3 regions of the Pseudomonas sp. HS6-2 genome follow, and region 1 is predicted to be linked to each of the others. Evidence: riboswitches for the same ligand, from Rfam matches in the RefSeq annotation. Region 1 holds a riboswitch; each other region holds the start of a gene.

The links. Region 1 has a riboswitch for cobalamin ahead of ACOKS3_RS17960 (ABC transporter substrate-binding protein). Riboswitches for the same ligand answer to the same signal wherever they lie in the genome.
Region 2: linked by a shared signal. The riboswitch ahead of ACOKS3_RS15550 (CbtB domain-containing protein) and the one ahead of ACOKS3_RS17960 (ABC transporter substrate-binding protein) in region 1 are both predicted to bind cobalamin.
Region 3: linked by a shared signal. The riboswitch ahead of cobW (cobalamin biosynthesis protein CobW) and the one ahead of ACOKS3_RS17960 (ABC transporter substrate-binding protein) in region 1 are both predicted to bind cobalamin.

The regions. Positions count from the first base shown of each region.
Region 1 covers NZ_CM143906.1:3,875,487-3,878,755, reverse strand. The annotation lists gene ACOKS3_RS17965 (FecCD family ABC transporter permease) at 1-581, opposite strand, end outside; gene ACOKS3_RS17960 (ABC transporter substrate-binding protein) at 578-1,591, opposite strand; cobalamin riboswitch at 1,700-1,901, opposite strand; gene ACOKS3_RS17955 (acetyltransferase domain-containing protein) at 1,932-3,098, opposite strand; gene ACOKS3_RS17950 (TonB-dependent receptor) at 3,240-3,269, opposite strand, start outside.
Region 2 covers NZ_CM143906.1:3,347,889-3,351,157, reverse strand. The annotation lists gene ACOKS3_RS15560 (cobalamin biosynthesis protein) at 1-236, opposite strand, end outside; gene ACOKS3_RS15555 (CbtA family protein) at 254-946, opposite strand; gene ACOKS3_RS15550 (CbtB domain-containing protein) at 954-1,139, opposite strand; cobalamin riboswitch at 1,255-1,478, opposite strand; gene ACOKS3_RS15545 (hypothetical protein) at 1,637-1,786, shown strand; gene ACOKS3_RS15540 (hypothetical protein) at 1,950-2,264, opposite strand; gene ACOKS3_RS15535 (hypothetical protein) at 2,513-2,881, shown strand; gene ACOKS3_RS15530 (hypothetical protein) at 3,103-3,269, shown strand, end outside.
Region 3 covers NZ_CM143906.1:2,946,143-2,949,411, reverse strand. The annotation lists gene cobN (cobaltochelatase subunit CobN) at 1-545, opposite strand, end outside; gene cobW (cobalamin biosynthesis protein CobW) at 549-1,616, opposite strand; cobalamin riboswitch at 1,713-1,921, opposite strand; gene fni (type 2 isopentenyl-diphosphate Delta-isomerase) at 2,367-3,269, shown strand, end outside.

The DNA of each region.
Region 1 (3,269 bases):
ACACCGCTGAGGTTGCCCAGCAACCAGAACAGGATGCCGCGCGCCTGCTCGGCGGTGGCCGACTTGGTGATGAGGAAGGCGGTAAGTGCCGTGAACAGCTGCGAGCCGGCAATGCCGGCGAGGATCACCTGGGCGTTGTTGTTGCTTGGCCCGGCCGCACGGGCCAGCACCAGCACCAGGGCAAAGGCTGCCAGGGCACCGATGAAGGCGCCGCCGGACATGCTCAGGGTGACACTGCCCAAGCCCAGCAGGCCGACCAGCACTGCACCGGTCGAAGCGCCGGCGGACAGCCCGAGCAGGTAGGGCTCGGCCAGAGGGTTACGCAGCAGAGCCTGCAGGATCACCCCGCAGGTCGCCAGACCTGCACCGCAAGCGGCAGCGACCAGCGAGCGGGTCAGGCGGTAGTTCCAGACGATGCCGGCATCGATCGGGTCGACCGGGTAGCCGGCCTGCCACAGGTGGTTGGCCAGCACCTGGCAGACCAAGTTCGGTGGCAGGTTGGTCTCGCCGATGGCGGTACCAGCCAGCACGGCCGCGAGCAGGGCCAGCACGGCCAGGGCGGTGTAGGGCAGGGCGTTCATCGCTGCGCCGCTTTACCGCTGGCGAAGGCCGCAGACAAAGTCTGCAGGCCGCGGAACAGGCGGATGCCGGCCTGCATGGCGTCGGCGTCGAGGATGATGATGCGGTCGTTCTTTACCGCGTCCATGTTCTTCGTCACCGGGTCGCTGCGCAGGAATTCGAGCTTCTTCTGGTAGTCGTCTGCAGGGAAGCGGCGGCGGTCCATGCGCGCGATGATCAGCCAGGTCGGGTTGGCCTTGGCCAGGGTTTCCCAGCCCACGGTCGGCCATTCCTCGGTCGATTCGACCACGTTGCGCACGCCCAGGGTGCGCAGCATGAAGTCGGCCACGCCCTGGCGGCCGGCGACGTAGGGGTCGATGTCGAGGTCGGCGCTGGAGAACCAGAACAGTGCCGAAGTCTGCGACAGGTCCTTGCCTGCCAGCTGCTGCTTCGCACTATTCAGGCGTGCCTTGAGGTCGTTGTTCAGCGCCGCGCCACGGTCCTGCACGTCGAAGATCTCGGCCAGCTGGCTGACACTCTTGTAGAGGCTCTCGACCTGAAACGCCTGCAGGCGGGTGCCGTCGGCGCCGACCAGGTTGTCCTTGCCTTCGCAGTCCGAGGGCAGCAGGTAAGTGGGGATCTTCAGCTCACTGAACTGCTCGCGGGTGGCGACTACGCCTTGAGCGCCGACCATCCACTCGAACTGCACGGCCACCAGTTGTGGGCGCTTGCCGACCACCGCCTCGAAGCTTGGGTCGTTGTCGGCCAGGCGCGGCACCTTGGCGTTCACCGCCTGGTATTCGGGGAGCACGTTGTTGAACCACAGCGAGGTGCCGGCCAGCTTGTCGCCCAGGCCCAGGGCATAGAGCATCTCGGTGCCGGCCTGGCCGATGGTGACCGCGCGCTCGGGCGCCTGAGCGAAAGTCTGCGGCGCGCCGCAGTTGTCGACGGTCAGCGGGTAGTGGGTGGCGGCAGCCTGGGCCAGGCCAGTCAGGCTCAGGCCCGCCAGCAAGGATGTGAAGCGCAGCAGCATGCGGGGCGATCTCCTATCGGTCAGTTCTGGTGAGGAACGCACGGACAGGCATCGCCGGCCCTCGCAGGCGCGAGGGCAGCACAGATGGCCATCCCGGACACCCCGCCGGTTGGTGAATGTATGCCGGCAGGTCTCCTGACTGGTGCGTCGTCACCTGGCTCCGGCCTTCCCGGATCATTGATCCAGTGGCATCGATGGAGCAGGCTCGGCACCTACAGTTGCGGGGGCAGTTCCGTTTGGCGCGCCAATTGTGGCGGGCCTGGGATTCCCTGTTAGTTCCGTGGCGGAAACCGGCGGGCCGCATGGTAGACCATCAGACCTCCGGGTGAAAACGTTTAAATCAGAAGTACTTGAGCCAGGCGATGTCACGCCGACGCGCCTTGAGCCGGGCGAACCAGCGCACGGGCAGGTACAGCGCAACGGCCAGCAACACCGCGCTTAGCCACACCGCGCCGATGCCGTCGAAGCCGAAGTAGTCACCATGGTTGAGGCCCAGCAGCGCCACGCACGCCAGGTACAGCAACTTGAGCACGTACAGGTGCAGCAGGTAGAAGAACATTGGCGCTGACCCGAACACCGCCAGGGCGCTGATCCAGCGGGCCAGCCCGGCGCGCTCGAAGGCGCGCAGCAACAGCAGGCCGCAACCCAGGGTCAGGGCCAGGAACAGCAGCGAGGGTGGGTACTTGGTGATGTTGAAGAAGCTCATCAGCGTCTGGGTGACGCTCGGGTAGCCGCTCCACGGCGCCTCGCCGTAGCCGTTGTAGATGCGCAGCACCATGAAGCCGAGCAAGGCGATGACACCGGCCAGCAGCAGGCGGTGCTGGCGCTCGCCGCCGTCGCTGCCACGGGCGAACCACGGGCCGAGGCCGTAGCCCAGGGCGATCACGCCGATCCACGGCAGCACCGGGTAGGAGGTGCGCAGGCGCAGGTTCTCCGAGACGTCGAGCCAGCCGCGGTCATGCAGGATCGCCCACGGCACATGCAGGGCCGATTTCACGCCGAAGTGCAGGCCATCGAACAGGTTGTGCCCGGCGATGATCAGCGCGCCCAGGGCGAGCAGGGCAGGACGCGGCAGCCACACCAGCAGCGACAGCGCGATCATGCTTACGCCAATGGCCCAGATCACCTGCATGTAGACCACGCTCGGCGGCAGCTGGAAGGTCCAGGCGAAGTTGACCAGAGTGAACTCCAGCACCACCAGGAACAGCCCGCGCTTGAACAGGAACGCCGACACATCGCTGCGGCCTTGGTATTTCTCGCCATACAGCCAGGCCGACAGGCCGGTGAGCAGGACGAACACCGGGGCGCACAGATGCGCCAGGGTGCGGCTGGCGAACAGCGACGGGTCGGTGGCATCGATGGTCATCGGATCGCTGACCTGGCGGTGCAGGAAGAAGGTTTCACGTACGTGGTCGAGCAGCATGAACAGGATCACCAGGCCGCGCAGGGCATCGATGCTCTGCAGGCGCTGGGTGAGCTGAGTGGGGAGGGCTGAGGCGCTGGTCATGGAGGGGTCGCAGGCAGGAATGAATGTCAAATGAAACGTTATCTTATAACTATTTCATTTTCTTCCGATAGCGTTTTTTTGTGTCGCCTGTGCCGGCCTCTTCGCGGGGCGATCCGACTTGTCCCGCGAATGGCCATCAAGTCAGAAGGTGTAATCCACGGTAGCGAAGTA
Region 2 (3,269 bases), 530 kb from region 1:
CTGAGCTGGGGTTCATACGGCTGCAGTTGCTCGGCAGTGAAAACCTCCAACGGCAGGGCGTAGCGTGCGGCGAGTTGCTGCAAACCTGGCTCGTCGGCCTTGCCAGCGATGCTGGCAAAACCGCGAAGTGCTGTGGCGCTCAGGCCGTGACGCTGCAGCACTTCATGCAGCAAGGCGTCGAGGGCGTCCGCCGAGCAACCCCGACGGCAGCCGAAGCCGGCGTACAGCGCCGGCAATGGCTGATCGATGGCCATCAGGCGTGGCTAGAGCGGCGATACAACCAGGCGCTGAGCAGGCCCAGGGCCACCCAGAAGGCCGCGTTGGTCAGCCAGGAAGCGATCTTGAACTGAGCCTCCAGGGCTTCGGGGGCCAGGCTTTCGTGGACTTCCGGCTGCGGAGCGCCGATTACGTGCGGTACCACCAGCAAGACGGCGCCCAGTGCCTTGAGCAAACCATGGCGTGCGAACACCAGCAGGGCCAGGCCCAGTGCGGTCGCGGCTGCGGTGCCGACCCACCAGCTCTGGCGCTGACCGAGGTCGGCGGCAGCTGTGCCTGGCAGTTCCGGTGGCAGGCCCAGGGTTGGAGCCAGGCAGAACACGGCAAAACCGGCCAGTCCCCACAGCGCCCCAGTGCTGGTACGGCCTGGCTCATGCAGGCTGTACAGGGCGGCGAGGATCAGGGCAAAACCGACGGCAACCACCAGATTGCCGCCGGTGGTCGACAGGATGCGCTGCCAGCCATCTGCTGGCGACCAGGCTTCCTCGCTGTGGCTGTGGCCAGCGCTGGCCTTTTCGCCGTGGCTGTGTTGCTCGGCTGCGGGGGCCGCCGTTTCATAGGTTTCCGCCTCGAGGATCAGCGGTGCGACCCAAAAGCTCTGCAGCAGGGTCAGCAACAGAGCGGCGAGCAAGCCGCTGAAACCGGCAGTGCGGGCGATACGCTTGATCATGGCAGCCTCAGTGGCAAGGGAAGGCGGCGCTGTGGCGGGTGTCGTGCGCGGCGTTGTGCACGGCTTCGATGTGCGAGAACCCGGCAAAGTACACCAGGCACAGGCCGAGCAGGCTGGCACTGACGGCGATGACCACGCGCTGGCTGAGGGTGACGGGGGTAGTAATGCTGTGTTTGGCGCTGGTGATGGGCATGTCGCGATCCTCTGCTTTGCTTTTTGCTTTTGCTTTCTAGAAGGCAATGGGGACACGCGCGGCAGCCCCGGGCACGGGGCGCCCGAGGGAATGCGACAGCGCCCGCCCACCGCGGGGTGTTCATGAACGCCAGGCCGGTCTCCGGGCTTGCGAGGAGGAGCAGGGCTCCTTGAAAAGCATCACCTTCCCATGCCGGACTGCGTGGCACAGTGGTCTGGACGCTTCGCTCGCTTACCGTTGCGGGGGCAGCACCGGATTTGCCCGGCCCTGGCAAGGGCCTGCGACGCACCGATTTCCCGTTTCACCCCCAATGGGGGCACCTGACGCAAGGCGTAAGGAGAGCACGCGGTGAAGGTGGCGTCAAATGCAATGGCATTGAACCGGGGGGCAGGGGGCATCATGAAACAAGATCAGCGGCTGACGCCCGGCCCGAACCTCTGTTTTTTGCACAGTCCAACGTAAGCAAGGCCTCGCTTCGCCTGGCTGGAGGTACGCACATGAAACGCAAGACTGCATGGGTTGTCGTGTTGTCCGGGTTGTTGTTGCTCAGTGGCTGCTGGCCTTACTGGCACGACGGGGATCACCACCACCACCGGCATTACTACGATGAAGATCGCGGCGGGCACCAGGACTATCGTCGTTACTGATGCAAGGCGGCATTGGTTATCCACACTGGCAGGTGGCTGGATGTTCATGCCGCCAGGTGGCGGTGGTGGGCATGGTGGGGGACATGGCGGCCCACGCTGACTGTACTGAAGCAGACGGCTGTTCGCTCACCGGCCAAGGGCTGGGCGGATAGCCCGGCTGCCGTCATGATTCTTCGAGCAACCGCCCAGGGTTGAAGAAGAACGATGCAATCATGACGGCGCTGATCACACCCAAGGCGTCCGCGACCAGCAACAGGAATTCGCTGCCAGCCCCCGGCAGCGCCTGCTGGCTGATGGCGAAGCTCGTCCCATGGGGGAAAGCTGCGATGCCCAGCAGGGCCAGCGCCAACGCGGCTGACAGCAGCTTGCTGTAGGTCCTGCCGAACGCCAGCGTGTAGGCCCAGAACACAAAGATGCTGAACACGGCAAGGCCTGTTGAAATCACGAACTGGGCGAGTATTTCCAGCCACCACACCATGGACCTCTCCTGAACGGTGCATTTGGTCGATACGCATCAGAATCATGGCTGATTGAAATCGTTCCGCTCGGCTAAAGAAATAATGCGAAAGTCGCAAAGTTGCCAGTCATGGGCCATTGCCCATATAGCAAACAAGAATATTGTGCTGTGCACTTTGCGCAGTACCATGGGCACACGAGAACTAAAAAAGGGCGTTCGGCTTGGCCACTCTTTCGTCAGTTATCGATGGGGCAGCAGGAGCGTGTCGCGTGAAGCGTTCAAGATCGGTCGCAGGCGCAATACTGTTAACCACTTTCGCCACGCTGTTGATGGGCGGGTGCGCACAGAATCGGGATGTACGGGATGGCCATGATTATACGTCCGGTACTACCGACAGAAGCACACCCGTTTATCTAGGGTGTGTCAAAGGCGAACTTCAAGGTAATGTGAAAACCTATGAGGTCGATGGCGACAACTCGGTGAAACTGTACGTCGAAAGTACCGACCCTACCCAGGCCGCTGGTTTGGTAGAACTGCGCGGAACGGGGACCGAGCGTCAGTTCACGGCCTACCAGCGCGACGCCTGGTACGACCATGGCAGGCTGCTCGATGCTGCATTGATGTGTAAAAAAGCCTGATCCATTGATCTGCAAGTGCAAAAAGCCCGCGCACATGAGAGCGGGCTTTTTGCGATGGGTGCTGATCCATCAGCGGGGTTCATTCTAGGGGATAGGGCCGTCTTGCCCATTCGACGGAAGTCTTGCGCGGTTGCAATCAAGCCTGCGCACGACCTTGGTGGATTACTCCTGTGGCTCGATCCCGGCTAGAATGGCCCATGTTCCAGTCAGGTTAATCGCAAATGCCAACCGTTCGTATCCTCTTCTGCGCTGCACTCGCTGCAAGTCTTGTTGCGTGCGCCAACCCGGGCAAGCCCACTGCCAGTAAGCTCACTGCAAAATCCCCGGATGTGTACGCCGCCTGCGTACTGCCAAAGTGGCAGGCACTGTCCCCCCAGACCACGCAAAA
Region 3 (3,269 bases), 930 kb from region 1:
CGCGGGTGATACACAGAAGTCCGCGGCAAAGGCTGCGGTTCGTCCCAACGGTAATCGCGCCCCAGCCACTGGTTGGCCAGGCACTTGAACAGGTTGACGGCGTTGCTCTTGCCGCCTTGGCGCAGGTAGTGCCAGAGGCGCTCGGCCGGCTCGCCGGTGACTGTTCCGAGGCCGGTCAGCTCCGGGTCCGGGCGGTCATCGCCGGGCACCAGAATCAACTGCACGCCCCGTGCCGCCAGCTCGACCAATTGTTCGACGCCATAGCGCCAGTAACCGACACCGCCGTGCAGCGACACCAGGATCACCTTGGCATGGCGCAGGACCTCATCGACATACAAATCGACCGAGGCATGGTTCTGTACCTGCATCGGGTTGGCCAGGCGCAGGCTGGGGAAATCGTCCGGCAGTTGCTCGGCGGTTTCGGCGAGCAATGCCAGGTGCGAATCGCCGCTGCAGAGGATCACCAGATCGGCGGGTGTCTGGCCGAGGTCGGCGATGCTATCGTCCGGCACGAAGCCGCCGGGCTGGGTCCGCAGCAGGTGCATGGGTCAGGCGCCCAAGGCCTGGCGCAGGCGCGCTTCCAAGTGCACGGCATCGAGGTCCTGGCCAATCAGCACCAGACGGGTGATGCGTGGCTCGTCGGCGCGCCAGGCGCGGTCGAAGTGCTTGTCGAAACGGGTACCCACGCCCTGCACCAGCAGGCGCATCGGCTTGCCGGGGATGGCCGCGAAACCTTTGGCGCGCAGGATGCCGAACTCCACCACCAGCTGGGTCAGGGCATCGAGCAGCAGGCTTTCGTCGGCTTCGGGCAGGTCGATGGAGATCGAGTCGAAGGCGTCGTGGTCGTGATCGTCGTGGTCATCGCCGTCATGGTGGGAATCGTGGTGGGTACGACGGCCATCGATGTGCGCCTCGGCCTGCGCGCCCACGCCCAGCAGTACTTCCAGCGGCAGCCGGCCGCTGCTGGCCTCGATCACCTTGACCGCCGGTGGCAGCTCCTCGGCCACTTCGGCACGGACCTTGGCCAGGCCTTCGGCGTCGATCAGGTCGGCCTTGTTCAGCACCACCAGGTCGGCGCTGGCCAGCTGGTCGGCGAACAGTTCGTGCAGCGGCGATTCGTGGTCCAGGTTGGGGTCGAGCTTGCGTTGTGCGTCGACCTGGTCCGGGTAGGCGGCAAAGGTACCCGCGGCCACGGCCGGGCTGTCGACCACGGTGATCACCGCGTCGACGGTGCAGGCGTTGCGGATTTCCGGCCACTGGAAGGCTTGCACCAGGGGCTTGGGCAATGCCAGGCCGCTGGTTTCGATGAGGATGTGATCGAGGTCGCCGCGGCGTGCGACCAGCTCGCGCATCACCGGGAAGAACTCTTCCTGCACAGTGCAGCACAGGCAGCCGTTGGCCAGTTCATAGACGCGGCCGCTGGCTTCTTCCTCGGTGCAGCCGATGCTGCATTGCTTGAGGATTTCGCCGTCGATGCCAAGCTCGCCGAATTCGTTGACGATGACCGCGATGCGGCGGCCCTGGGCGTTGTCGAGCATGTGGCGGAGCAAGGTGGTCTTGCCCGAACCGAGGAAGCCGGTAACGATGGTGACGGGGAGCTTGGCCAGTGTTTTCATGTCGCGTTGCCCTTGGCAGGTTGGCGCGGGCACACGGGACGAAAGCCGCGGGCCAGGCCGGGCTTGTTCGCCACCGGATCACCCCGCCCGGTTTAAAGTCGAATTCGTCTCGAGGCAGGTCTCCTGGCTTGCACCGTTCCAGCTCTTCGCAGCAAGAAGCTGGCGGGACGACGCCTTCCCGCGCGCGGCGCAGTGGCTGTGTCGATCCGTTGTCGGTGCGCACAGTTGCGGGGGCAGCCGCGGCTTGTACCGCGTTCCCGTCTTAGCTTCGGCAGGGCCGAAGAACCTCGAAGTCGCAAGGCTACGCGGGGGGTGGCGGGGGGTCAACTGGTGTCCGCCGAAAACCTTGCAGCGCTGACAGATCGAGCGCCGCCCGCGCGGCGCATCGCGAGCTTTGCTCGCTCCTACGTTTGTTTCGGGCCAGTTATTCCTGTGGGATTTGCGCGCGAACGCCTTGGCGCATGACGCGATATCGCGTCGTACCAACAAGGCGGTCGCGCGCGCCTGTCACAGGCATTACTGTCCCGAAACAAACGTAGGAGCGAGCAAAGCTCGCGATGCGCCGCACGGGCGGCGCGCGATCTGACAGGCGCTGCAAAACTACCGGCGAACACCTGCCAGCCCTCACACAATCACAAACCAAGCATCCATTGAAAGGAACCGGTGGCACACGCCAATGCCTGATGCTGTGCCAATTTTCAACTTATCTATATGTTGTATCCCTGCTGCCCCCATCGAAACGGAGCCGGCATGAAGAAAATCCCGCTAAGCCAACGCAAGGACGATCACCTGGATATCGTGCTGACCGCCAGTACCACCGCGCACGGCGTGGACCCCGGCTGGTCGGCGCTGCGCTTCGAGCACTGCGCATTACCCGAGATGGCCCTGGACGACATTGACCTGAGCACCGAGCTGTTCGGCTGTGCCCTGCGTGCCCCGCTGCTGATCAGCTCCATGACCGGTGGTGCCGAACGCGCACGCTTCATCAACCAGCACCTCGCCGAAGCCGCCCAGGCACTGGGCATCGCCATGGGTGTGGGCTCACAACGGGTAAGCCTGCGTAGCGACCAGGACCAGGGCCTGACCGACGAACTCCGACGCCTGGCACCGGATGTGCCGCTACTGGCCAACCTCGGCGCCGCCCAGCTGCGAGAAGCCGACGGCCTGGACCTGGCGCGCCGCGCAATCGACGCCCTGCAAGCCAATGCCCTGATCATCCACCTGAACCCCCTGCAGGAAGCCGTACAGCCTGAAGGCGACCGTGACTGGCGCGGCGTACTCAAACGCATCGAAACCCTGACCTCCCAACTGCCGACGCCGGTGATCGCCAAGGAAGTCGGCGCGGGCATTTCACCCCGCGTGGCGCGCATGCTCTGCGACGCAGGTGTAGCCATGGTCGATGTAGCCGGTGCCGGCGGCACCAGTTGGGCAGCCGTGGAAGCCGAGCGCGCCAGCACCGCCGCCGAGCGCGAGGTCGCCATAGCGTTTGCCGACTGGGGCAACCCGACCGCGCACTGCCTGCTGGCGGTACGCCGCGCCGTGCCGGAAATCGGCCTGATCGCCTCCGGCGGCGTGGCCAACGGCGTCGATGCCGCCAAGGCCATTCGCATTGGTGCCGACCTGGTTGGCCAGGCAGCCCATGTACTGAGTGCG